One region of the Erwinia sorbitola genome, then DNA from elsewhere that is predicted to be linked to it. Evidence: predicted binding sites of a transcription regulator. Region 1 holds the regulator's gene; the other holds the start of a gene.
The links. Region 1 encodes PurR, which represses purine synthesis genes. Its sites were predicted from a motif close to CANGCAAACGTTTGCNTG; they were not measured.
Positions count from the first base shown of each region.

Region 1 (11,099 bases):
AAATACACCCTCGCATTTGTCGGCTATACCGAAGAGAGCGAAGGTGCCGTCCTTGAGCTTACTTACAACTGGGGCGTTGACAGCTATGAGCTGGGTAATGCTTACGGTCATATCGCGCTGGGCGTAGATGATGTGGCTGCAACCTGCGATCGCATCCGCAATGATGGCGGCAATGTTACCCGTGAAGCTGGCCCGGTTAAAGGTGGCACCACGATCATTGCCTTCGTTGAAGACCCGGATGGCTACAAAATCGAGCTAATCGAGAATAAACAAGCAGGAAAAGGCCTCGGCCATTAAATATTTTGGGTGCCTTTCTGGCACCCTCCTTCCCTCCTCTGCTGCAACCCCCGCTAAAATTTGCCATAATACGCGCTGCCTTTTTTCGCCTGTGAGATGCTGATGTCTGAATCGAATGAACTGAATACCCTTAGCAGCCGTTTTCGCGGTTTTTATCCAGTCGTTATTGATGTTGAAACCGCTGGTTTTGACGCCAAAACAAACGCATTACTGGAAATCGCGGCGGTGACGCTTAAGATGGATGACAACGGGTGGCTGGAGAAGGATGAAACCATCCATTTCCACGTTGAGCCTTTTGTCGGTTCAGTTCTGCAACCTGAAGCACTGGCATTTAACGGCATTGATCCAGAAAATCCACTGCGCGGCGCAGTCAGCGAGTACGAAGCCCTGCATGCCATTTTTAAACTGGTGCGTAAAGGGATTAAAGAGAGCGGCTGTAGCCGGGCAATTATGGTGGCGCACAACGCGACGTTCGATTTGAATTTTATGAATGCCGCCGCCGAACGTGCCGCGCTGAAGCGCAACCCTTTCCACCCGTTCGTCACCTTCGATACGGCTGCCCTTAGCGGACTGGTACTGGGTCAGACGGTTCTGGCGAAAGCCTGTACCGCTGCGGGGTTACCATTTGACAATGCACAGGCGCACTCTGCCCTGTACGACACCCTGCAAACTGCCGATCTGTTCTGTGAGCTGGTGAACCGCTGGAAGCGTCTTGGCGGCTGGCCGCTGCCTGCTGACGCCGGGAGTGACGACAGCGAGGAGTAAGCTATTTACCCTTGTATTCAGCAAAAAAAAACGGGCCATAACAGGCCCGTTTTTTTATGCTGACACTAAGCCGGCATCACTCTGCGGCGTCAGACGGATATTTCTGCGCAGTCTCTTTGATCAACTGTTGCAGCTCACCGCGCTGATACATCTCAATGATAATATCGCAGCCGCCTACCAGCTCACCGTCCACCCACAGCTGAGGGAAAGTTGGCCAGTTAGCATATTTTGGCATTTCAGCACGGATGTCAGGGTTCTGCAAAATATCAACGAACGCGAAGCGCTCACCGCATGCCGACAGTGCCTGCACAGCCTGCGCAGAGAAACCGCAGCTTGGCAGTTTCGGAGAACCTTTCATATACAGCAGAATAGGGTTTTCAGCGATCTGGCGTTGAATTTTTTCAACAGTACTCATAAATGTCTTCCTCAATACGATACTTCATGTGTAGGCTAGGCGCAGCCTTGTTATTGTAGCGGCTCTGTCATGGTGATGAAAATGACATTTTCACATAGGGTATCTGGTGAAAATGCAGCCAATAGACAATACCAGGAAACAAAATAACATTTTCTTATCATGGCTGCTGCACCAGACAGGATTAAATTTGTTTTTATTGCTGAGTTAAACAGCTGATTGTGTTCAATATTCCATCATTTTCTTGATCTGTAATATTGAAACAAAAAAGACCTTACCCTTTGTTAAGAAGTTAGATTAGAATTGCCCTAACCTTCTGCCTTACAGCGGAAATCTCTTTTCTGACCGCGTTGCTGTGTCGTAGCAGCGCACAAACTGTTAATGGGAACGATGCGTTTACTTATCACGCTCTTCATACTGGCTTTCACCCAGCTATTTTTCAATATGGCGCACGCATCGCCACATGCCCCTATTAATGCAAATCAGCAGAAAGCTGATAGCAACAGTGCTCACGCAGACGATCGCCGTAAACGTCGCCCGGTCAAAACCACATCGACCAAAAAAGCGAAAGAACCTGTGGTTAAAAAAACCAAGGTTACCGCTAAAAAAGAACCCACTCGCGCCGCCACCAAAAAAGAGCCATCTAAAGCTGCGCGCCTCGTTCTGGCAAAAAAACTGAAAGATAAAGAGAAGAAAAAAACTGCCGTTGAACCGCCGCGCAAGTTAAAGGCAGAGAAACAGACGCTGAGTAAAAAACTCGCTGCTAATAAGAAAGCGGGTAAAAAGTTATATGGCCGTAAACGCGCGGGTAGCAAAACAGTCGAAAGTGACATGACTGAACCGGGCAGCGCCCCGCTGAAACTCAGTAAGGCTCACCGTGCGCGCTATCAGAAAGCCCGCGAAACCGCGATGAATAAGTTGATGGGGCAGCTTGGTAAGCCTTATCAATGGGGCGGCACCTCACCCAAAACCGGTTTCGATTGCAGTGGCCTGGTGTGGTACGCCTATAAAGACCTGGTTAAATTCAAGATCCCCCGCACTGCTAATGAAATGTATCACTTGCGCGATGCCGCTGCGATTAAGCGCGATGAGTTAGAGAAAGGCGACCTGGTGTTCTTCCGTATTAACGGACGCGGAACCGCTGACCATGTTGGCGTCTATCTTGGGGGCGGCAAATTTATCCAGTCACCGCGTACCGGGAAGGATATTCAGGTCAGCGCATTGAGCGAGGATTACTGGCAGGAACACTACATCGGCGCGCGCCGTATGATGACGCCTAAAACCATTCGCTGATGTAAAGCCATTGCCATTTAGATAAAGGTTATACGGGAAGAGAGTTACCCCTTCCCGTTAGGATTTAGTGCATTACAGCCGTAAAACTAAACGCAATAATCATCAGCAGTGAACCCACAACAGCAATAGCTGTCATTTTCATATCAGTGTTCATCCCCTCTCCTTAATAACCTTGTTATTTGTAAGCCAACATATTTTCCCACAGTTACCTGTAAAAATCTCGTTTTCTGCGCGCAGCCTTGTTAGAATTCGTCCTTTCCGTTGCGCAACAGACCCGGGAACTTTTTTTTAGCCAGTACTGCATGTCACTCTACGGACGATTCTACCCCTTCCAGCCCCTTTGAGACAGCACCTAAATTTATTCTGTTCGGGCAGGAATGGCTGTACCCAGGCAAACGTTTAACCAATTAGTTATCAAGATGTTATGATAACACCAGGAGTACGATTTTAATGGCAACAATTAAGGATGTGGCAAAGCGCGCAGGTGTTTCAACCACCACAGTGTCCCACGTTATTAATAAAACGCGCTTTGTAGCCGAAGAGACGCGCGAAGCGGTGTGGGCAGCAATTAAAGAGTTGCACTATTCCCCCAGCGCCGTGGCTCGCAGTCTTAAGGTCAACCACACCAAAACTATTGGTCTGCTGGCAACATCCAGTGAAGCCCCCTATTTTGCTGAGATTATTGAAGCGATTGAAAACCGCTGCTTTGCCAAAGGCTATACGCTGATTTTAGGCAACGCGCATAATGACCTGCAAAAGCAGCAGGCGTACCTGTCGATGATGGCGCAAAAGCGCGTTGATGGCCTGCTGGTTATGTGTTCAGAGTATCCCGATACGCTAATCTCCATGCTGGAAGATAATCGCAATATTCCAATGGTGGTTATGGACTGGGGCGAGTCGCGCGGTGATTTCACCGATAGCGTACAGGATAATGCCTTTGAAGGGGGCTATCTGGCTGGGCGTTATTTGATTGAGCGCGGGCACCGCGATATCGGTGCGATTCCGGGACAGCTTGAGCGTAATACCGGCGGCGGTCGCCATGCGGGATTCCTCAAAGCGCTGGCAGAAGCGGGGATCACCCTGCGCGATGAGTGGCTGGTGCAAGGTGACTTTGAACCCGAGTCAGGTTATCGCGCCATGCAACAGATTTTATCGCAAAAACAGCGCCCGACAGCCATTTTTTGCGGCGGCGATATTATGGCAATGGGGGCGATTTGCGCAGCAGATGAGATGGGGCTGCGCGTGCCGCAGGATATTTCGGTGATCGGTTATGATAACGTGCGCAACGCGCGTTACTTTACCCCTGCGCTGACGACCGTACACCAGCCAAAAGAGCGCCTGGGTGAAACTGCCTTTGATATGCTGCTCGATCGCATCACCAGCAAGCGCGAAGAGCCGCAGACCATTGAAGTTCATCCATCGCTGATTGAGCGCCGCTCCGTTGCCGATGGCCCGTACCGCGACTATCGTCGATAAGCTCTGTCCCCACCCGGCTACAGGCCGGGTTGTTCACTCAGCCATTCAGCGTTAAGCGTTTCCGTGTTCCCCAGATATTCAAGCAGCCAGTTTAATGCAGGCGATGCGCTTTGCTCTGACCAGCTGAGATAGCAGGGGCTGTCAGGAAACGCTGCTGTCAGCGTCAGTTCGCCGAGAACCCCCTGCTGCAACCACGGTTGCGCAAAATGCCCGGGCACCATCCCCACGCACAAACCGGCGCGCAGGCAGTCAAAAGCACTCTCCCAATCGGGCACCACCAGCCGCCGCTGGTTATCCAGCGTCCAGGTGGTGCGTTTTGGTAATGCGCGTGCGGTGTCCTCCAGTACCAGTGATGGCCACTCGCGGATCAGCGCCTCGCTTAACGGGCCATCCTGACTGAATAATGGATGTTCAGTTTGCACCACGCAACGCCAGTTGAGGCTTCCCATATCACGATAGGCAAAGCGCCCTTTGACCGGGATCGCCTGGGTTGCTCCGATCGCCACGTCCACGCGACCATCTGCCAGCGCATCCCACACCCCGTTAAAAACTTCTGGCATGATATGCAGTTCCATATCCGGAAAACGCCGATAAAAATCCACCACCAGCTGCCGGGTGCGGGCCGGGCGCACAATCCGGTCGACAGCAATATTGATTTGCCCGCGCCAGCCGTTAGCCACCTGCTGGCAGCGGATACGGGTGACGAGCATTTTTTTGATAACAGCCCGCCCTTCTTCAATAAAAACACGACCTGCCTCTGTCAGTACCACATCGCGATGACGACGTTCAAACAGGCTGATTGCCAGCCACTCTTCCATCTGACGCACGGTATAACTGATCGCCGAGGGTACGCGATGCAGCTCTGCCGCCGCAGAGGTAAAGCTGCCCGTTCTGGCGACAGCATCAATCACTTCCAGAGAATGTTCAGACCACATATTTTTGCCTTCAATATTTTTCACTGCAACCCGCTAATATTAACGTTTCACAGGTGACTCAGCACGAGATTAAACTCCACACGTAAAAAAATTGTCTGATAAGAGTTAATAAATATGCGTTCCAAAGGATTTATGATTTACCTTGCGCTGCTCAGTATGCTGGGCTTCCTTGCTACTGATATGTACCTGCCCGCATTTGGCGTGATGCAGCAGGATCTGCAAACAGGTGCCGGAGCCATCAGCGCCAGCCTGAGTATCTTCCTCGCCGGTTTTGCCTGCGCCCAGCTGGTATGGGGCCCGCTTTCTGACCGCATCGGTCGCAAGCCGGTATTAATCATGGGCCTGAGCCTGTTTATTATTGGCTGTGCGGCCATGCTGTGGGTAGAGTCTGCCTTTTGGCTGCTGGCCATGCGTTTCCTTCAGGCGGTAGGTGTCTGTGCCGCAGCGGTAAGCTGGCAGGCGCTGGTGGTTGACCGTTACAGCGGCCCGCAGGCCAACCGCGTGTTTGCCACCATAATGCCGCTGGTTGCACTCTCCCCCGCGCTGGCACCGCTGCTGGGTGCATGGCTGTTGCAACATTTTTCATGGCGCTCTATTTTCGTCGTCCTGCTGCTGGTTAGCGTCACGCTGCTGATTCCTACGCTGCGACTGCCATCAAGACCGCTGGTGGATAAAGCGGCGGTAAAGCCCCCCGCACCCGGCTTTTTCACCCTGCTAAAGTCGCCGGTATACAGCGGGAACGTGGCGATTTATGCCGCCTGTTCCGCCAGTTTCTTTGCATGGCTGACCGGCTCACCATTTATCCTGGGTAATCTTGGCTTAACACCTGCGGATATCGGTTTGAGCTACGTTCCGCAAACTGCGGCGTTTCTTATTGGTGGGTTTGGCTGCCGGGCCCTGCTGAATCACTATGCCGGGCGTCAGTTGCTGCCATGGCTGCTGGCATTCTACACGCTGAGTACCGTTGCGCTTTATCTGGTGTCACATCAGTCACAGCCTTCACTGTTTGCGCTGCTGCTGCCGTTCTGCGGTATGGCGATGGCAAATGGTGCGATCTATCCTGTTGTCGTCTCCAGTGCTCTACTGCCCTTCCCCCAGGCTACCGGCAAGGCCGCTGCGTTACAGAATATGTTGCAGCTCGGCCTCTGCTTTTTAGCCAGTCTGGCCGTGTCTGCATGGATTCAGTCGCCGCTGCGCACAACAACGCTGGTGATGGCGAGCACCATCGTTCTGGCTGTAATCGGTTACCTTGTCCAACGCTCTGCGGAGCAAAAGCAGGCGCTTCACCGCACTGACGGCCAGGTAAAATCTTGTAAAAACATTTAATTAGCACACTAACAATAATGCGTTGAATATTGCTGTGCGTGAGCATATACTTCATAGCGCATTATAAAATAACAACTTAACAACATTTTTGAGTGGATGGTGGCTTCTGGTCATCGTCCACTGTTAGATTCTGACAAGGTTGTCATGATGTTGTTCCGCGTGACTCAGTTACGACCTCTGCCAGATTCAAATCAAACCTCTTTTTTAACGTCGGATATCAGACCGCGGCATGTGCCGTGATTGCTCTCACATATCTGTAGAAATTGACTATTCTTTTTCTCAGGTTTCAATCACACAGGGTGATGGAGAAGCTATGAGTTCATCGTGTATAGAAGAAGTGAGCCTGGAAGACAATCCGTGGTATCGCATCGTGCAGGAGATGTTGAGTCAGGCAAATATCGAAATCAACGGATCCCGCCCCTGGGATATCCAGATCTCTAACCCCGATTTTTTCAAACGCGTATTGCAGGAAGGTTCGCTGGGGTTAGGTGAAAGCTATATGGATGGCTGGTGGCAATGTGAACGGCTGGATGTTTTTTTCCAGCGTATTTTACAGGCAAAGTTGGATCAGCAGCTCCCGCATCATTTCCGCGATACGCTGCGTGTGGTCGCTGCACGTATCACCAATCTGCAATCACGTAAGCGCGCGTGGATTGTTGGCAAAGAGCATTATGATCTGGGCAATGACTTGTTCACTCTGATGCTCGATCCCTATATGCAGTACTCCTGTGCTTACTGGAAACAGGCCCGTACGCTGGAAGAGGCTCAGGAAGCTAAATTGCAGATGATTTGTGAGAAGCTGAATCTGGAGCCGGGCATGTCGCTGCTGGATATAGGCTGCGGCTGGGGTGGACTGGCGGAATACGCAGCGCGCAATTTTGGCGTGAGCGTCACAGGTGTCACCATTTCAGTTGAACAGCAAAAACTGGCACAGCAGCGTTGCGAGGGACTGGATGTCACCATTCTGCTTGAGGATTACCGTGATCTGTCCGAACAATTCGACCGAATTGTTTCCGTCGGGATGTTTGAGCATGTCGGGCCGAAAAATTATGCTACCTATTTTGACGTGGTCAACCGCAATCTGAAACCAGAGGGCATTTTCCTGCTGCATACGATTGGCGCGAATAAGACCAACAACAATGTTGATCCATGGATTGATAAATATATATTCCCTAACGGCTGCCTGCCGTCAGTGCGGCATATTGCGGAAGCCAGTGAACCATGGTTTGTTATGGAGGACTGGCACAATTTCGGTGCTGATTATGATGTCACACTGATGCACTGGTATCAGCGCTTTATCAACGCCTGGCCTCAGCTCTCTGATAAGTACGGTGAGCGTTTTAAAAGAATGTTCACTTACTATCTGAATTCTTGTGCCGGTGCATTTCGCGCAAGGGATATTCAGCTGTGGCAGGTGGTGTTTACGCATGGAAAGCAAGGCGGGCTGCGCGTGGCGCGCTAAATATGCAGCAAGTAAAAAGGGCGACGTGGTGTCGCCCTTTTTTATGCTTTATGCCTCAGGTGTTTCATTCTGCTGCTCGCTGATAGCAGCAGCCAGTAGCGCGGCTTCACGCTGAGCGAGAACGCGCTCAACGGTCTCAACAATTGCCTGAGTATGCGGATCAATCTCGATATTCACACGCTGCCCGAGGCGCTTGCTGCCTAAGGTGGTGCGCATCAGTGTTTCCGGGATCAGGTGGACACAAAATTTTGTCCGCGTGACCTCCCCCACCGTCAGACTGATACCGTCGATGCCAACAAAACCTTTATGCAGAATATATTTCATCTGGCTGGAGTCCTGCGGTTTAAACCAGATCTCACGATTATTTTCTGAGGTGAGTATTTTACTGATCTCCGCCGTGGTCATAATGTGCCCCGACATCAGATGTCCGCCAATTTCATCGCTGAATTTTGCAGCGCGTTCAACGTTAACGGCATCGCCTACTTTCAGATCGCCCAGATTAGTAATACGCAGCGTCTCTTTTACCAGATCAAAACTGACGCGGTCACCATCCACTTCGGTTACTGTCAGGCAGCAACCATTATGGGAGACAGACGCACCCAGTTCGAGCCCTGGCAGTAACGCCTCCGGCATTTGTATCACGTGGGTACGAAAATTAGGTTTTTCGTCAATTTCCAGCACCTTTGCGGTGCCCTGCACAATACCGGTAAACATAGCTGTTGCCTCAATCAATGTGTTTTCGCTGTGGTTAGTTTGCCCTGGCATCGCAACAAAACCAAATAAAGCACAGTATATTTGCGTGACATAAAGAGCGATTCTCGTATCAGAAGATTGGCTATTTTCAGCATGGACACTAGAATGTAACGCCTGCTCTGCCGGCGTCATCGTAAATGCCGTATATTTCTTCAGCAGTGTCTTTTCATCATTCAGCTCCCCAGTGGATTTCACGTTGCGACCAGCAGGCGCGGAACATAGTGGATAAAATTAAAAAGGTGTATTTGTGCAGAAGTACCTCTCAGAGGCGCGTCAGTTATTAGCCCTTGCTATTCCGGTGATCCTTGCGCAGGTTGCGCAAACTGCCATGGGCTTTGTTGATACAGTAATGGCCGGTGCCGTTAGCGCCACGGATATGGCCGCCGTTGCAGTGGGAACCTCAATCTGGTTACCCTCCATTCTATTTGGTCATGGTTTGATCCTCGCGCTGACACCGGTGGTGGCTCAACTCAATGGATCAGGTCGCCGCGAACGTATTGCTCATCAGGTTCGTCAGGCTTACTGGCTGGCTGGCATGGTTTCAGTGCTGATAATGGTGGTGCTGTATAATGCCGGATACCTTATCGGTGCGATGCACAATGTTGACCCCGAGCTGTCGAGGAAAGCCGTAGGCTACCTGCATGCGCTGCTGTGGGGCGCTCCGGGCTATCTGTTTTTCCAGGTGGCACGTAATCAGTGTGAAGGTTTATCTAAAACCAAACCGGGTATGGTAATGGGCTTTCTCGGCCTGCTGGTTAACATTCCGGTGAACTACATCTTTATTTACGGCCACTTCGGAATGCCTGCACTCGGCGGCGTAGGCTGCGGCGTGGCGACTGCCTCCGTATACTGGGTGATGTTTATCGTGATGAAAGCCTGGGTGAACCGTGCGAGATCAATGCGCGATATCCATGTTCCGGAGCGCTTCAGTGCGCCTGACTGGAAAGCATTACGCCGCCTGGCGGGGCTTGGGCTTCCGGTCGCGCTGGCACTTTTTTTTGAGGTGACGTTATTCGCCGTGGTCGCCCTGCTGGTTTCACCAATGGGCATTGTAAAAGTCGCGGGTCACCAGATTGCCCTGAACTTCAGTTCACTGATGTTTGTACTGCCGCTGTCACTGGGCGTAGCAACAACGATTCGCGTGGGTTTCCGTCTCGGTCAGGGGTCTGTTGAACAGGCAAAAGTGGCTGCATGGACAGCTCAGGCCGTGGGTATCTGCATGGCCTGCCTGACAGCTCTGTTTACCGTTACCTTCCGCGAGGAGATAGCGCTGCTGTATACCGATAACCCGGAGGTTATTACTCTGGCGGCGCAGCTGATGTTCCTGGCGGCGGTGTATCAGTTCTCTGATTCGATTCAGGTGATTGGCAGTGGTATTTTGCGCGGCTACAAAGATACGCGGTCAATTTTCTTTATCACCTTTGTTGCCTACTGGATCCTCGGCCTGCCAAGCGGATATATTTTGGCAATGACGGACTGGGTGGTACCTGCGATGGGGCCATCCGGTTTCTGGACGGGCTTTATTATCGGCCTGACCTCCTCAGCTGTGATGATGATCTGGCGTATTCGTCGTCTGCAACGTCAGCCTGCGGAGATGATTTTGACGCGTGCTGCGCGTTAATTTCCGATTATTTCGCTGCCAGGTGATTAAAATTGCTGCGCTTCGCACAGTTGCGCAGCAATCAGGCAGGAAAAACCTTTTTTCTCCTTGCCAGTCGCTCAGGGTGCCGCTAATATTCGTCCCCGTTGTCACCATGACAGCAATTTGCGTCTGTAGCTCAGTTGGTTAGAGCACCACCTTGACATGGTGGGGGTCGATGGTTCGAGTCCATTCAGACGCACCATCTTTCTTCTACGAAAGATGAAGTATTTCGAATTACGGTTATTTCGTGCTACAGCAACAAAGCTGAAGTGTGAAACGAAGTAGTCTAAGTACGAGTATTTCGTGCTACAGCGCGGCAGCAACTGAGTGAGTCCGCAGGAGCATACATCGGTATGTGACTGAGGTGAACGAAGGCAGCTAACAAAGCTGAAGTGCGAAAGACGAAGTAATTTGCGTCTGTAGCTCAGTTGGTTAGAGCACCACCTTGACATGGTGGGGGTCGATGGTTCGAGTCCATTCAGACGCACCAATTTCTTGAAATCCACTTTTCTGTTGTTCACTCCCCTCTTTTTTCAAAAACTAAACCCTTTAATCTTTCAGATTATCCTTACTTTATGCTGCGTTTGCGCAACGAATTTGATACGCATCATAGGCACAGGCTATTTAATGCTTTTTAATTGGTTTTCGTAGACTTAGCGACTATAATACGGAACGTTGTTTCACTTGAATGGTTTCAGCGTATGGTTACCCCTCAATTTATAACGAGTACCTGTTGCG
Region 1 covers NZ_CP046509.1:2,050,994-2,062,092, reverse strand. The annotation lists gene gloA (lactoylglutathione lyase) at 1-297, shown strand, start outside; gene rnt (ribonuclease T) at 394-1,062, shown strand; gene GN242_RS09235 (Grx4 family monothiol glutaredoxin) at 1,139-1,477, opposite strand; gene GN242_RS09230 (C40 family peptidase) at 1,865-2,767, shown strand; gene cydH (cytochrome bd-I oxidase subunit CydH) at 2,832-2,921, opposite strand; gene purR (HTH-type transcriptional repressor PurR) at 3,218-4,243, shown strand; gene punR (DNA-binding transcriptional activator PunR) at 4,261-5,178, opposite strand; gene punC (purine nucleoside transporter PunC) at 5,293-6,504, shown strand; gene cfa (cyclopropane fatty acyl phospholipid synthase) at 6,818-7,966, shown strand; gene GN242_RS09200 (riboflavin synthase subunit alpha) at 8,015-8,680, opposite strand; gene GN242_RS09195 (MATE family efflux transporter) at 8,967-10,340, shown strand; tRNA gene GN242_RS09190 (tRNA-Val) at 10,487-10,563, shown strand; tRNA gene GN242_RS09185 (tRNA-Val) at 10,775-10,851, shown strand.

Region 2 (11,099 bases), 1.8 Mb from region 1:
ACGCCAACGTCGGCTATCAACAGCTGCTCTTCCAGCTCTTCAAACAGATCGTCGTCAATTTTTTTGCCCCGGAACAGGCCAATAAAGCCGGATCCAAGATTTTCACGGGTTTTGACCAGGCTGCGTTTCAGGCGAGCAAAGAACCCTTCTTTGCTGGGGCGCACCTGCTCAACTACCTGCTGTGGTTCTTCTTCAACCATTTCAGCGGCCAGTGCAGCGGCTTCCAGCTCTGCTTCAGCTTCAGCACGGGCGACAGCTTCGGCTTCAGCGCGGGCGGCAGCTTCGGCTTCAGCGCGGGCGGCAGCTTCGGCTTCAGCGCGGGCGGCAGCTTCGGCTTCGGCGCGGGCGGCAGCTTCGGCTTCGGCGCGGGCGGCAGCTTCGGATTCAGCGCGGGCAGCAGCTTCGGCTTCAGCGCGGGCAGCAGCTTCGGCTTCAGCGCGGGCAGCAGCTTCGGCTTCGGCACGGGCGGCAGCTTCGGCTTCGGCACGGGCGGCAGCTTCGGCTTCGGCACGGGCGACAGCTTCGGCTTCAGCGCGGGCAGCAGCTTCGGCTTCGGCACGGGCGGCAGCTTCGGCTTCGGCACGGGCGGCAGCTTCGGCTTCGGCGCGGGTGGCAGCTTCGGATTCAGCGCGGGCGGCAGCTTCGGCTTCAGCGCGGGCAGCAGCTTCGGCTTCGGCACGGGCGGCAGCTTCGGCTTCAGCGCGGGCGGCAGCTTCGGCTTCAGCACGGGCGGCAGCTTCGGCTTCGGCACGGGCGGCAGCCTCGGCTTCATGATTATTTTGCGGTGCAGGCTCAGTGACTGGTGTCGTTTCCGCAGGCGTATCAGCAGAGGGCTGCGGTGGTAACGTTTCTTTTATTTCTTCCTGTGGTGTCTGTTCTTCACGCCCCAGACCAAGCCAGGAAAAAAAGCCACGTTTTTTATTCTTTGCCATGGTGCAACCACACTCCTCGCGGGAAAACTGTTCCGTTTCCGGTACGAAAATTAATCTGTTAATTAATTTATTAGTCTAACACTTTCTACAGAGCGCATCACAGCACCCTTTTTACGTTTCCTCCACCCCGTTAGCCCGTTAAACTATGCAACAAATTATTAAGAGTTCAGCAAGATGAATAAGAAACCCCGCAGCGGCGCAGCCGGGCAAATACGTATTATTGGTGGGCAATGGCGCGGCCGTAAGCTGCCGGTTCCTGACAGCGCGGGCCTGCGCCCGACCACTGACCGGGTGCGCGAAACCCTGTTCAACTGGCTGGCGGCTGATATTCAGCAGGCAAAATGCCTCGACTGCTTTGCAGGCAGCGGCGCACTTGGTCTGGAGGCGCTGTCGCGCCATGCTGCCAGCGCCACACTGCTGGAGCTGGAACGCCCGGTTGCTCAACAGCTGGAAAAAAATCTTGCTACTCTGGGAGCAAAAGGCGGGCGCGTGGTGAACACCAATACCCTGCAATTTCTGGCGCAGAAAGGAGATGAGCATCAGCTGGTATTTATTGACCCACCATTTCGTAAGGGGCTGCTGGAACAAACCGCCAGCTTACTGGAGAGTAATGGCTGGCTGAGTGATGGCGCACTGGTGTATGTTGAAAGTGAAGTGGAGCACGGCATCCCCCCCGTTCCGGTAAACTGGCAGCTGCACCGTGAAAAAATCGCAGGCCAGGTGGCTTATCGCCTCTATATCCGTCACAGCACTGATAAGGAGATTTCCGATGCTGATTAATGCAGGCCGAGTGCTGATGCTGTTTGTCTGGGCATTTTTGCTACTAAATGTGATCCAGCCATTTCCAAAACCGCTGACTTACTTTGTAAACGTCGCCCTGTTTTTCATGGTAATCATGCATGGTTTACAGCTGGTGCTGATGCGCACCACCCAGCCAAAAGGCGCGGAAAAACTCAGCGGCCTGATGCAGGTCAAAATATTCTTTTTCGGTGTTTTTGAGCTTCTGGCCTGGCAAAAGAAGAACTTTCCTAAGCAGTAACGGGCTATTTCGCTTAACTTGCCCTGCCGTCTTATGCCGGAAAATCCCGCTTTCCGGCATCGCATCATGACGAAGCGGCCCCCTCGGGCACAAAGCTGATAAAGCGCGTTCCTTTTATCTTCAACTCGCCTTTGCTGCCCTTATCCATCTGATGATAGTCCCCGGCGTTCAGCTCCAGCTTAAAGTCACCCGCATTGTTTAACGGATGGAACCATGCTTCATAGCGCATATCTTCCACCGGAATATGTTCGCGCTGGCGTGAACGACGGTTCGGGGCGAGGTATTCCCGCTTTGATTTGACTTCGACGATCAGGGTACGTACCGGCGAGGCATCATTCACCGCCACCTCACGCCGCTGTTTAATAAACTGGCGGGTAGCAAGGATGGCAATCACAGCCAGTACGATAAAAAAGATCAGAGGGGGCTTCATATTTTCTTCATCCTCCCGGAGGTAACAAAGTGAGAGTGTGCATCGAGTGCGCAACAGGATACAACCGGAGACCTCTCATTGTCACATTGCCCCCCCTTATCCTAGACTGGGGATGAGGTTGCATCATTTTAATCTATACAGGGACAATCTATCTATGATCTGGTCTTTCCTTGCAGTTCTTTTCTCCGGCTGGCTGTATGTCGATGCATCCTATCGCGGTCCGCAGTGGCAACGCTGGGTGTTTAAACCGGTTACTATGCTTCTGCTGCTGGCCTGGGCATGGCAGGCTCCGGTGCTGAAAACCACAGACTACCTGATTCTGCTGGGTGTGCTGGCAACGCTGGTTGGCGATGCACTGACGCTGCTGCCCAATAAACGTATGCTGTACGCCATCGGTGCCTTTTTCCTGTCGCACCTGCTCTATACCCTCTATTTCGCCAGCGAGATGACGCTGAGTATATTCTGGCCTGTTCCTCTGATGCTGTTAATTATCGGAGCCGTCGTGATAGCTACGGTCTGGAACCGGCTGGAGGAGCTACGCTGGCCTGTCAGCACCTTTTTCGGTATGGCGTTGCTAATGGTGTGGCTGGCGACAGAGCGCTACTTTGTGCTGCCGACCGATGAAACACTGACCCTGATGGTCGGCGCTATGCTGCTGTTGCTGGGTAATATTGTCTGGCTGGTCAGCCATTATCGCCACCGTTTCCGCGCTGACAGTGCAATTATCGCTGCCTGTTATTTTGGTGGCCACTTTATGATCGTACGCGCTTTGTGGCTCTAATCGGCACTAACGCTTGACTCTGGAGTCCACTCCAGAGTGTAAGATAAGTATCGGCGGGCAGCTGTGTCCGCCAATACTCGTCAGGAGGCGTTATGCATCAACACTCTTCATGCAGCTGTGGTCACCACCACGCCAGTAAGCCACACGGATGTAGCATTCACCCACGTCCTGTCATTCAAAAAATCACTTCTATCAGCGCCGTCAGCGTTGAAGCGCCCTGCTGTGAAGAGAGTACCTGCTGTTCGGGGCCAGATCCCGATGATGAGGCCGACAGGGGCACAGGTGCAGTAAGCTTCAGCTGGCAGATCGCCGGAATGGATTGTCCGAGCTGCGCACGCAAGGTCGAAACCGCCGTCAAAAAACTCCCTGAAGTCAGCCAGGCGCGCGTGATATTTTCCAGCGAAAAACTGCTGGTCGATGCCAGTAGCGATATACGTAATGAGATAGAGCAGGCGGTAGTCCTTGCAGGTTTCCAGCTGCGTCGTAGTGACGCCCCCGCCCCCGCAAAAGCCGGGAAGAGTTTCTGGCAGGAGAATCTCAGCCTGATCGTACTGGCAGTGATGATGGCTGCAAGCTGGCTGCTGAACAGTATGAATCATCCGGCCGGCACCCTGGCATTTACTCTGACGACGCTGTTTGGCGTCTGGCCAATTGGCCGCAGTGCGCTGCGTCTGATGCGCAGCGGATCGCCGTTCAGCATTGAGACCCTGATGACCGTCGCCGCGCTTGGCGCGCTGTTTATTGGTGCCACTGCCGAAGCGGCAATGGTGCTGTTGCTGTTTATGCTGGGAGAGCGGCTGGAGTCATTTGCTGCCGGACGTGCGCGTAAAGGGGTGACGGCCCTGATGGCGCTAAAGCCGGACACCGCACTGCGCCTGCGATCGGGCCAGCGTGAGAGCGTGGCGGTCAACGATCTGCGCCCCGGTGATGTCATTGAGGTAGCCGCTGGTTCCCGTCTTCCCACCGATGCCAGGCTGCTCTCTGCATTCGCCAGTTTTGATGAGAGCGCCCTTACCGGAGAGTCGGTACCGGTTGAGCGCCAGAAAAATGAGACCATTGCCGCAGGCTGCCTGAGCGTCGATCGACTGGTACAGCTTGAAGTGGTGTCTGAACCCGGTAAAAGCGCCATCGACCGTATTCTTCACCTGATTGAAGAAGCCGAAGAGCGGCGCGCACCGATCGAACGCTTCCTCGACCGTTTCAGCCGAATCTATACGCCGGCAATCATCGCGCTGGCGCTGGCAGTCGTGCTGGTGCCACCGCTGCTGCTGGGGGCTGAATGGCAGCCGTGGATCTATAAAGGCTTAACGCTGCTGCTGATCGGTTGCCCTTGCGCGCTGGTCATCTCTACTCCGGCGGCGATCACGTCCGGTCTGGCCGCTGCGGCACGACACGGTGCCCTGATAAAAGGCGGTGCTGCGCTGGAAAGTCTGGGCAGCGTGCGCACAGTGGCCTTTGATAAAACCGGCACCCTGACCGAGGGCAAACCCCAGGTTACCGCTATCCTGCCGCTGGCCGGGATGGATGAAAACCAGCTACTGGCAAATGCTGCCGCGATTGAACAGGGTTCCTCCCATCCGCTGGCTTTGGCTATTGTTGCAGCGGCCACCACGCGCGAGCTACAGCTGCCCCCGACCGACTCACAGCGGGCGCTGGCGGGCAGCGGTGTGGAAGCAAAGGTTAGTGGACGCTTACTGACTATCAGTTCACCGTCAAAACTGCCAGGTGACCTGCTGGCTCCGGAACGTGAACGAGTGGAAAAACTGGAAAGTGCGGGCAATACCGTGGTGCTGATGCATGACGGCCAGCAGCTGATGGGGATCATAGCACTGCGCGATACGCTGCGAGCCGATGCCAGAGCGGCACTGGATGAACTGAAAGCACTGGGTATTCAGTCGGTTATGCTGACAGGCGATAATCCGCGTGCGGCCGCATCCATCGCCTCAGAGCTGAATATTGACTATCGCGCAGGCCTGCTGCCGGAAGATAAAGTGGCAGCCATTAGCGAGCTTAACCAGCAGCATCCAGTGGCGATGGTGGGTGACGGAATTAATGATGCCCCGGCCATGAAGGCGGCCACCATCGGTATTGCAATGGGCAGCGGGAGCGATGTTGCGCTGGAAACTGCCGATGCGGCGCTGACCCATAACCGCCTTAACGGGCTGGCGACGATGATTCGACTGTCGCGCGCCACCCACGCCAATATCCGCCAGAACGTGGCGCTGGCGCTGGGGCTGAAAGGGATCTTCCTGGTGACCACGCTATTGGGTATTACCGGGCTATGGCTGGCAGTGCTTGCAGATTCAGGCGCTACAGCGTTAGTAACTGCTAATGCACTGCGGCTGCTGCGGAAGAAATAATCCGGGCGAGGCATGCCTCGCCCCTACGGATATGGGCTGGTTGTGCAATTAAAACCGAAGCCAGCATTCCGGTTGCGTAGGGTCGGGCATGCCCGGCCCGCTGCTTACATCCCTTTCTTCAGCAAAAACTTAAACGGCATCACATCGGTGTTTTGTGCCACCAGCGTATGTTCCATAAAACGGCAAAAACCGGGGATATCACGCGTGGTGGCCGGGTCGTCGGCGATGATCAACAGGGTTTCACCCTCCTGCATATGGCGCACGGTCTTGCGCACCATCATAACCGGTTCCGGGCAACGCAGGCCGAGCGCATCAAGGGTCTGGTCGGGATTGGCGAAAAGGTCGCTCATAAGATTCTCAGTAATTGTAGGGCGGACGCCGTCTATTTTAGCGCCGGTGGTTGCACGTGCAAGGATTGCCTGCAACGATAACGTTTGCGCTAAAATTAACCATTGCATTAGCAGGTCAAAACGGTAATATGCGCCGAATTCGCCTGGGCGAAATAGACACAAATATTCATGGGTTCCCTCACCCCAATCTAAAAAGGCTTACAATCATGATCGCTTTTTCTACGCGTCAGCGCACCCATGCGCTGGTCTGGCTCTCCCTTTTCCATCTGCTGGTGATCACCTCCAGTAACTACCTGGTGCAGCTGCCGGTAGCATTTTTTGGCCTGCATACCACCTGGGGCGCGTTCAGCTTCCCGTTTATCTTCCTGGCAACTGACCTGACCGTGCGTATTTTTGGTGCCCCGCTGGCACGACGCATTATCCTGGCAGTTATGATCCCTGCGCTGTTTATCTCCTATGCTATCTCTGCGCTGTTCTATCAGGGCGAATGGCAGGGCTTCGCGGCGCTGGAACAGATGAATCTGTTTGTTGCCCGCATCGCCTGTGCCAGCTTTATGGCCTATGCGCTCGGCCAGATCCTCGATATCCACGTGTTCAACCGCCTGCGCCAGAAAGCAGCCTGGTGGATGGCTCCGGCAGCAGCGATGTTTCTCGGTAATATCAGCGATACGCTGGCCTTCTTCTTTATCGCCTTCTATAAAAGCCCGGATCCGTTTATGGCGAGCCACTGGGTTGAGATCGCTATGGTCGATTACAGCTTTAAGGTGCTCATCTGTATGGTGTTCTTCCTGCCTGCGTATGGCGTACTGCTGAATGCAGCGTTAAAGCGTTTAGCAGAGAAATCCAATAGCGCACGGGTTAACTTCGGTTAAGCTGCATTTAATCGCCCTGCCCGGTCATTCGAATTGCCGCAAGGCTGCAAGCCCTGAAGCATCGGTAACGATGTAGCCGGGGGTTGCAGCACCAGCCATCGCGGCTGCTGCTTAAAGTAAGACGGGTAAGAAGTTGCTTTTAGCCGCTGAATACGTTTGTATGAATGCCTTAAAACGCCACGCGAACAATGTGAAAAGGGACCCTGATGCGTAATTTACTGAAATATGCCGGAATCGCTGTACTGGTAGCCGGGCTGGCTGCCTGTGATGGCAAAAAAGATGAAAAAGCCGCCGCCGACGACAATGGCGTCAGCAGCAGCCAGTCCAGCCAGAATGTCACTCTGATGGATGGCAAACTGAGTTTCACCCTGCCGGCAGGTATGTCTGATAAGAGCGGTAAGCTCGGCACCCAGGCAAACAATATGCACGTCTATGCGGATGAGTCAGGCCAGAAAGCCATCATCGTGATTGATGGTGAAAGCACTAACGAAGGGCTGGACGTTCTGGCTAACCGCCTGGAAGCACAGCAGCGTAATCGCGATGCTCAACTTCAGGTGGTGACCAACAAAGCGATTACCGTCAAAGGCCAGCAGCTACAGCAGCTGGACACCGTGATCTCTGCCAATAATCAATCTTCCTGGTCTTCTGTGGTTCTGGGCAAAGTAGATGGCAAGCTAATGACCTTGCAGATCACGCTGCCAGCTGACAATCAGCAGCAGGCGCAGACCGAAGCAGAAAGCATTATCAATACCCTCCAGCTGAAGTAATCTGGCGGCATAAAAAAGCCCCCCGGGCGCTCTGGCGCGGGGGGCTTTTTTTATTGGCTGACCCGTCCTGAATAGCGTTGACACGTTTCCGACTTAAATCCGGAGAACGTGATAATGGCCGGGTTTAAACGCACGGATACGCTAGTGTAAGCCGGGGAGGATATCTGTGGAATGAGGCACGCACTGGTTATATTTTTTATAACTTTCCGGCGTGTCTCAGGCCACTAAATCATCTCAGTAATGACTCTTCCCGCCCTACATTTTTCCCTCTTATATAAATACCCGCTCCCGTCACTGATTATCAGCCACTGGTCGATCGCGGTCACAGAATCGGCCTTTCGACACGGCCACAGCGCTAACAGGCTGGTTATTAACAAGAAATGCTGGCAGGGTATATGCGATTTTCTCACTATTTGACTCAGCTGTAATCACCAGCTGACGCAGCAGGCGGAGCCTGCGCGTTAATTTCCAGGAAGGAAAAAAGATGTTTTCTGATAATTCAAATAATCCTGCCGCGTTCGCTGGCAGGTCTCCCGGCGGTCTGCAATTTACGCTTACCCCTGCGGGTCTGTCACCGGACGCCCTGGCGGTGATCCATTTTACCCTGAAAGAGCGTTTTTCCACCCCGTTTCAGCTCAACGTCAGCCTGGCGGGCGCGGAGCTGTTGAGCATTGAGCATACCGGCAGGCAGCCGCAGCCGCAGCCGCAGGCGCCGGAGCAGGCGTCCGGCGGGCAGGGCACGGTGCCCGGCCGGGAACCAGAACAGAGCCTGAAGTGGAGGAAATTAACGGGGGCGGGCCATGAGTGACGCTAAATATTTAGCCGCCCGGGAAACGGACGTCCTGCTGCACACCTCGCTCCTCGCTGATTTTGTGTCCGGCGTGGTGAAGGGGGCCATCTATGCCGCCGCCGGGGCGGTCGCCTGCGCCGCCATGGCCGTCACGTTTCCCGCCTCACTGCTGGTCGGGGCCGCCGTGGGCGTCGCCGTCGGCTTTGTGTTTGGTGAAGCGGTGGATGCCGTGGCCGACACGGTCGCCGGCTGGTTCCCGCCTTCGGAAGATGCCCGCATTGTATCCGGCTCCGCCACCGTCCGCATCAGGGCGCTCCCCGCCGCGCGCGCCGCAGGCAAAATTCAGCGTGACGCGCTGTTAAGCCAGGCCGCCCCGGACGCGGAAGCCCCCTCCGGGGGCCGGGCGGCCCGGATAGCCGAGGGCATTTTCCGCAGGGGATTAACCCTGCTACAGATGGCGGCGGACGCCGGCCCGCTTATCCCGCTGAACGCCGCCGCCGCGGCGGTGAAGGCCGTCAGCCGGGAGGGAATGCCGCCGGCCGGCGGCCGCGCCGGTGACGACAGCGCCGCGAAGCCCGGCTTTCTGGCCTCGGCCGGCAGCAGCATCCTGTCGCCGGTGGTGGCCGGCGCGCATCCGGCCTCCTCCCCGGCGAACCTGGACAGGATTATCTGCACCAAATGGCATTTTAACGACGGCGGCCCCTATCTTGCCGAGGGGGCAAAGCGGGTGCAGATCAACAGCCAGCCCGCCTGCCGTACGGACGACCGCAGCACCTGCGAGGCCAGGATTGCGCCGGTGCAGACGGGCGGCAAAGTCCGCATCGGCGGGGACAGCGTGGTGGTACGCGACATCCGCAGCGGTAAAAACCCGTTTGCCGCCGCGGCCGGTGAGATTGCCGGGGGCCTCGCCGTGGGCCTCGTCGCGGCGGGCCGCCAGGCCATCATGACCTGTATCAAAACCACCGCATGCAGCTTCGTGAAAGAGGCGCTCGTGACGGCGGTGACCGCCGTGGGCTTCGCGGCCGTCGGGGAGGCGGTGTCGCGCATGATGTCCTCAGAGCATCCCGTGGACTATGCCACCGGCAGCAAAATCCTGGCGGGCGATGCGGAGCTGGATTTTGTGCTGGAGGGGCCCGTCCCCCTGCTCTGGCAGCGGATGTATCACAGCGGGAACTCCCGCCGGGGTGCGCTGGGAAAAGGCTGGAGCCTGCCGTCCGACGTCTCGCTTGAGATCCGCGATGAAAACGGCGAGGAGGCCCTTTACTACCGGGATCGCTCCGGCCGCGAGCTCGGCCTGGGCGTGGTGCCGGAGGGCATGAGCGTCCGCTACGTTGACGAGGGCTTTACCCTGTGGCGCAGCGTGCACAATCAGTTCCTGCTGCAGACCGCCGCCGGTGAGTTCTGCCTGTTTGAAGACCACCCCCTCCGGCCCGGCCACTTCCGCCTGCGCTGCGAGCTGGATCGCCATGAGAACGGCCTGGAATACCTGTATGACGCGCAGGGCCGGCTGCGGCAGATAGCCGGAGACCGGCAGGAACTGCGGGTGAACCTCAGCTATGAGCCGGAGCGGGATCGTCTGATCCGGGTGACGCAGGTTATCCGGCGCGGGGAGGAGGAGGCGGAAAGGCTGCTGGTGCAGTATCACTACGGCGATGCCGGGGAGCTGATCCGGGTGAGTGACGCCGACCACGTGACCACCCGCCGCTACGCCTGGGATCCTGAGCACGGGCTGATGACCGGCCACGCCTATGCCACCGGGCTGGCGGCGCGCTATCGCTACACGCTGTTCCCTGAGCGGGGCGGCGAGCCTGCGCACTACCGGGTGACTGAGCATACGCTGCTGGACGGCGACAGCCTGCTGGAGTCGGTGCGGCTGGAGTATGACCTCGCCTTCAGCCAGGTGGAGGTCACGGTGGAGGGGAAAGGGAGCAGCTACCGCCGCTGGGGCCGAACGCCCTGATCACCGGCTATGTTGACGAGCTCGACAACGTCTGGACGTTCGAATGGAGCGAGGCGGACAGGTTAACCCGGGTGACCGACCCGGATAATAATGCGTGGACGCTGGAGTATGACCTCAGCGGCAATCTGACGCACACCACCGATCCGGAGGGGCAGAAAACCCATACCCGGTGGCATGAGGACTTTGCCTTTCCGCTGGTGCGGGTGATGCCTGACGGCGGCACCTGGCGTTACCGGTATAACGACCGGGGGGATCTGGTGGCGCAGACTGACCCCGGCGGCGGGGAAACGCTGTTCGTCCGGGACGACGCGGGCCACTGCATCTGCCGGCGCGACCCGGGAAACAACGAGACGCACTACCGCTACAGCGCCAGCGGCCGGCTGCTGAACCGGACCGACTGCACCGGCAGCGTGACGCGGTTTATATATGATGACTACGGGCAACTCAGCCTTATCCAGAACGCCCTGCACCAGACGGAGCGCCTGACGTTTTCCCCCGCGGGGCGGCTGCTGACGCAGCGGTTTGCCGGAGGGGGCGTGCGGGAGTACCGCTACGCGGCCTCCGGGCTGCCGGAGTGCATCAGCGGGGACGGGGAAACCCGGGTGCGCTACCGCTATAACGCGCGGGGGCAGGTGACGGAGCGGCGGGAGGACGGAAAGCGGGTGCGCTTTGAGTATGATAATTTTGGCCGCCTGAGCGCGCTGTACAATGAGAAGGGCGAGCCCTTCCGGTTTGCTTACAGCGCGCTGGACGGGCTGATGCGCGAGGTTCGTCCGGACGGCACGGTGCGGGAGCTGACCCGTAACCGGCTGGGGGCG
Region 2 covers NZ_CP046509.1:282,672-293,770, reverse strand. The annotation lists gene ftsY (signal recognition particle-docking protein FtsY) at 1-932, opposite strand, end outside; gene rsmD (16S rRNA (guanine(966)-N(2))-methyltransferase) at 1,107-1,712, shown strand; gene GN242_RS01240 (DUF1145 family protein) at 1,702-1,971, shown strand; gene GN242_RS01235 (DUF2500 domain-containing protein) at 2,036-2,401, opposite strand; gene GN242_RS01230 (lysoplasmalogenase) at 2,556-3,182, shown strand; gene GN242_RS01225 (zinc/cadmium/mercury/lead-transporting ATPase) at 3,275-5,542, shown strand; gene tusA (sulfurtransferase TusA) at 5,647-5,892, opposite strand; gene GN242_RS01215 (7-cyano-7-deazaguanine/7-aminomethyl-7-deazaguanine transporter) at 6,099-6,764, shown strand; gene GN242_RS01210 (DcrB family lipoprotein) at 6,971-7,531, shown strand; gene GN242_RS01205 (hypothetical protein) at 8,016-8,339, shown strand; gene GN242_RS01200 (DUF6531 domain-containing protein) at 8,332-10,281, shown strand; gene GN242_RS01195 (hypothetical protein) at 10,263-11,099, shown strand, end outside.
Region 2: a site for PurR is predicted at 5,966-5,983, ahead of tusA (sulfurtransferase TusA). Genes of this name have one in related genera too.